Regions from separate parts of the Lysobacter sp. 5GHs7-4 genome, predicted to be linked through region 2. Evidence: predicted binding sites of a transcription regulator. Region 2 holds the regulator's gene; the other holds the start of a gene.
What was found. Region 2 encodes sigma-54, which starts transcription at its own class of promoters, with help from an activator protein. Its sites were predicted from a motif close to TGGCACGNGCNTTGC; they were not measured.
Positions count from the first base shown of each region.

Region 1: LVB77_RS21315 (prepilin-type N-terminal cleavage/methylation domain-containing protein) is a predicted target of sigma-54. The motif match lies at 1,300-1,314, and genes of this name have one in related genera.

Region 1 is NZ_CP089924.1:4,044,559-4,046,917, forward strand. Features, by position in the region: gene LVB77_RS18220 (hypothetical protein) at 1-1,162, shown strand, start outside; gene LVB77_RS21315 (prepilin-type N-terminal cleavage/methylation domain-containing protein) at 1,403-1,831, shown strand; gene LVB77_RS18235 (hypothetical protein) at 2,021-2,359, shown strand, end outside.
Region 2 is NZ_CP089924.1:3,761,943-3,764,301, forward strand. Features, by position in the region: gene LVB77_RS16985 (RNA polymerase factor sigma-54) at 23-1,468, shown strand; gene raiA (ribosome-associated translation inhibitor RaiA) at 1,771-2,097, shown strand; gene LVB77_RS16995 (PTS sugar transporter subunit IIA) at 2,141-2,359, shown strand, end outside.

The sequences.
Region 1 (2,359 bases), 280 kb from region 2:
TCAGGCCCGCGCGCTGGTCGACTACCTGGGCACCCTGCTGCTGCCGTACGCGCCGCGCATGGGCCTGTACACCGACGACTTCGCCACCTCCACCGGCCTGCTGTCGCCGCCGTCGACGCTGTTCGCGCTGCTGCTGCTGGCCGCGATCAGCGTGGCCGCGATCGCGCTGCGCAAGCGCGCGCCCAGCCTGTTCGCGGGCTGGTTCTTCTTCCTGGTCGCGCACGGCGTGGAGTCCAGCTTCCTGCCGATCGAGATGTACTACGAACACCGCAACTACCTGCCCTCGATCGGTGTGCTGCTGGCCGTGGCCGGACTGGGCGCGCTGGCGCCGCGCCGTGCCGATTCGGCGTCCGGACCCAACCGCCTGGCGCTGGCCGCGGTGATCGGCCTGGCCGCGGTGCTGGCGTTCGCCACCCTGGGGCGCGCCCTGGTTTGGCGCCACTACGACACCATCGTGATGCAGGCGCTGAAGTTCCATCCCGACTCGATGCGCGCGCACCTGGACCTGTCGACGCTGGCACTGCTGGGCGGCAAATACGATGAAAGCGAACGGCTGCTTATGCAACTCGCCAAGAGCCCGACGCCCCGCAACCGCCTGATGGCCAACCTCAACCTGGTCACCACCCAGTGCCTGCGCGACGGCAAGGCCGATCGCGCCCTGCTGCAGCGCGCGCTGGTCGATGCGCAGCCGCAGCTGACCATCTTCGAATCGCAAACCCTGATGCAGATGGCCAAGGTCGCTGGCAAGGGCTGTGGCGAGGTGAGCCTGCTGGACATGGCGCAAACCACGGAAAAACTGATCGACGTCGCGCACGCGCAACCCGACGGCTTGCGATCCAAGTGGGTGACGCGCGCGATCGCCGCCGAGTTCTACGCCCGCGCCCGCCACTGGCAGCAGGCCGAAGCGCAGGCCGCGCTGGCCTGGAGGCCGGGCGCGGACTTCGCGGTCGGCGAAATGCTGGTGCGCCTGTACCTGCAAAACGGCAAGCTGGCCGAGGCTGAACGCACCTACGCCAGCCTGCAGGTGCAAACCCGCTCTTACGACGGCGGGGGGCAGAAATACTTGCGCGAACTGCGCACCGCCATCGATCAGCGGCGCCAGCGCGATGCGACCCGGGCCGCTCAGCGTGCCGCCGCCAAGGGACCGGCCCCGTCGCCCTGAACGGCCACGCCGGTATCGGGCCGGCCGCAGATGCAAGTTGTCCAGCAGCGTCATATGCCGACGTTACGGGCGTCGTCGCGCGTCCCTCGACGGGCTGAACGGTGCCGCGACCATGACCGCCGTCACAAGCGCGGACTTGGCATGCTCTTTGCAGAAGTATTGATTCAGGGGGGATCGTTGCCGACGCGGAACCAGGGTTCCGGCGGCTCCGACCCGAATCGAGCTCACTGGAGAGGGTCCATGAACAAGCGCCACGCCGAGGGTTTCACCCTCATCGAACTCATGATCGTGATCGCCATCCTCGGCATCCTGATCGCCATCGCGCTGCCGGCTTACCAGGACTACTCGATCCGCACCAAGAACTCCGAGTGCTTGCACATTTCCGCCGGCGCCAAGCTCGCCGTGGCGGAAACCGCGCACTCCGCCGAAGGCCTGAACAACATCACCGCGACCAGCACCGGCTTCTCCTTCACTGGCAGCGATTACTGCGCCAGCGTCGAAGTAATGGCAGGCGGCACCGTCAGGTCGGTCACGCGCAGCACGGGCGGGCCGATAACCACCTTCGAACTGGATCCGGAAAGCACCCAGAACAGCGGTCGTATCGAATGGACCTGCACCGCCAGCGGCCAAGACAACGATTCGCAGCTGCCGGCAGAATGCCGCGGCTGAGTCCGCCTTAACGATACGAACAGACCCCGACGGCCGCGCAATGCGGCCGTCGGCGCGAATGGGCCCGGCGTTGCGCATTCGCGTCGCCGCGCTGGACAGCGCGAACGGCGATGACGCACGATCGCCCCGCCCACTCCACCCCGCCCACCCCGCGCTTACGGCGAACGGTCGGCCCATCCGCAGCCGACCATGCCCTCCGACTCCGAGTCCGCCTCCGCAGTGCCCACGCCCGCAAGCCCGGTTTCCGCCGACGGCCGCTACGCGCGCATGGCCGCCTTCGCCCTGGCCGCGCTGGCGCTGGCGACGTTCGCGATCTACTGGCGCGGACTGACCGGCCCCTTCCTGCTCGACGACGGCGTCACCTTCCCGGTGATCGAACGCTGGCTCGCCGGCCAGGCGAGTTACGCCGAAGCCGTGCTGGGCCGCGGCTCGCCGTGGGCCGGACGGCCGGTGGCGATGGCCAGCTTCGCGCTGAACGCCGCCCTCGGCGGCTTCGCGCCATTCTCGTTCAAGCTCGGCAACCTGCTC
Region 2 (2,359 bases):
CAGGTCGCGTTAGACACCCAGCATGAAGCCCCGCCTGCAAGCCTCGCTAGGACAACAGTTGGTGATGACGCCGCAGCTGCGTCAGGCCATCCGTCTGTTGCAGCTGTCGGCGGTGGAGCTGGAAGCCGAACTGGTCACCGCGGTGGAGAGCAATCCGCTGCTGGACTGGACCGAGACCGCGATCAGCGTCAGCAACGGCGCCGGCACCGGCAGCAGCGGCGACGAACGCGAGAGCAGCGCGCCCGAGTCCTCCGGCGAGGACCGCGAGTCGCTGCCGCCGGAAGCCGACTGGGGCGCCGGCGACGGCGAGCCCTGGTATCAGCGCATCGGCCCCTCCGACCAGGACGACGACGGCCCGGTCGCCGAACAGGTCGCCGATTCCGACACCCTGCACGACCACCTGCTGTGGCAACTGCACCTGAGCCCGCTGACCGCGCGCGACCGCCTGATCGGCGTGTCGCTGATCGAGGCCATCGACGACGACGGCTACCTGCGCGAGCCGCTGGACGCGATCGCCGCTTCGCTGGGCCCGGCGATCGACGCCGGCCTGGACGAGCTGACCACGGTGCTGCATCAGATCCAGCGCTACGACCCGGTCGGCGTGGGCGCCCGCTCGCTGGGCGAGTGCCTGCGCCTGCAACTGGGCCAGCTGCCCGCCGACACCGCCGGGCGCGAACTGGCCAACCAGCTCGCCAACGGGCCGCTGGAACGCCTGCCGCGCGTCGGCGTGGCCGGGCTGGCGGCCGAACTCAAATTGGACGTGGCCGAGGTCGAGACCGCGGTGCAGCTGCTGCGCTCGCTGGACCCGCGCCCGGGCGCCCAGATCGGCGCCATCGCCGCCGACACCTACGTGGCGCCGGACGTGGTGATCTGGCGCCAGCACGGTCTGTGGCGCGTCGCCCTGGCCGACGGCATGCGCCCACGGATTTCGATCCACCGCGGCTACGAGGGCATGATCCGCCATGCCAGCGCGGCCGATGCCAGTTACCTGCGCGGCCACCTGCAGGAGGCGCGCTGGCTGCTCAAGAGCCTGGAAGCGCGCGGCGACACCCTGCTCAAGGTGAGCCGCTGCCTGCTCAAGCAGCAGGCCGCGTTCCTGGAGTTCGGCGATAGCGCGCTGCGCCCGCTGACCCTGCGCGAGGTCGCCAACGAAATCGGCCTGCACGAATCCACGGTTTCGCGCGCGATCTCGCGCAAGTACGCGCGCACCCCGCGCGGCACCGTGCCGCTGCGCGCCTTTTTCGCCTCCGGCATCGAGACCGGCACCGGCGGCGAGGCCTCCAGCACCGCGATCCAGGCCATGATCCGGCGCCTGATCGAGGCCGAAAACCCGCGCAAGCCGCTGTCCGACGCGCGCCTGGCCGAAACCCTCAAGGCCACCGGCGTGCCGGTGGCGCGCCGCACCGTGGCCAAGTACCGCGAGGCGATGAGCATCCCGTCGTCGCAGGACCGGGTGCGGATCGGCTGAAGGCGGCCCTCAGCCGCCCTGCGGGCACCTACTCCCGCCGGCGGGAATGGGGACGCCCCACGCGTGGAGCACTCGCACTCTCCGCGTGGAACATTTTTCACACCCCGCATTAACTCCGTTTTTACTCTCGCCTCCGACTTTGGTCGCAGCTCCACGCCGAACCTGTATCGGATCCGGATTTTTAACGCCAGCCGCCAAATTTCGTGTCGCAAACCCCTTGCGCGCCATCGCCATCGTGCGATGCTGGGCTCGTGGCTCCGGCTACGGAGCCGCATTCCCTGCAACGTGTAAGGAGGCCTCCGATGCGTATCGAAACCCACAGCCAGCAGATCGAAGTCACCAGCGCCCTGCGTGACTACGTCGAGACCAAGCTGGCGCGGCTGCAACGTCATTACGAACAGCCTTTCGACATTCGCACCCAACTCAGCCTCGACAAGCCCGACCATCGCGCCGAAGCGACCGTGAACCTGGCCGGCCGCACCCTGCATTGCGACGCCGCCGCCATCGACATGTACGCGGCCATCGATCTGCTCGCCGACAAGCTGGACCGCCTGCTGATGAAGCACAAGAGCAAGCTGGTCGACCATCACCGCGGAGAAAGTCTCGCCCGGAACGGCGAATTCGGCTGATCGTTCGGGGATAATGCGGCGCCTCCCGACGCCGTGTTGAACGATGCCGCTTCATGAACTGCTGAGCGCGCAACGGGTCGCGATCCTGGAGCAATCCAGCGATCGCGACGCCGTGCTGGACGCCGCCGCGCGCCTGCTGGGCGACGGCACGCCGTCGGCGATCCGCGCCATCGGCGACAGCCTGCGCGAGCGCGAGCGCCTGGCCAGCACCGCCATCGGCCACGGCGTGGCCATCCCGCACGGCCGCAGCGCCCTGTTCGAG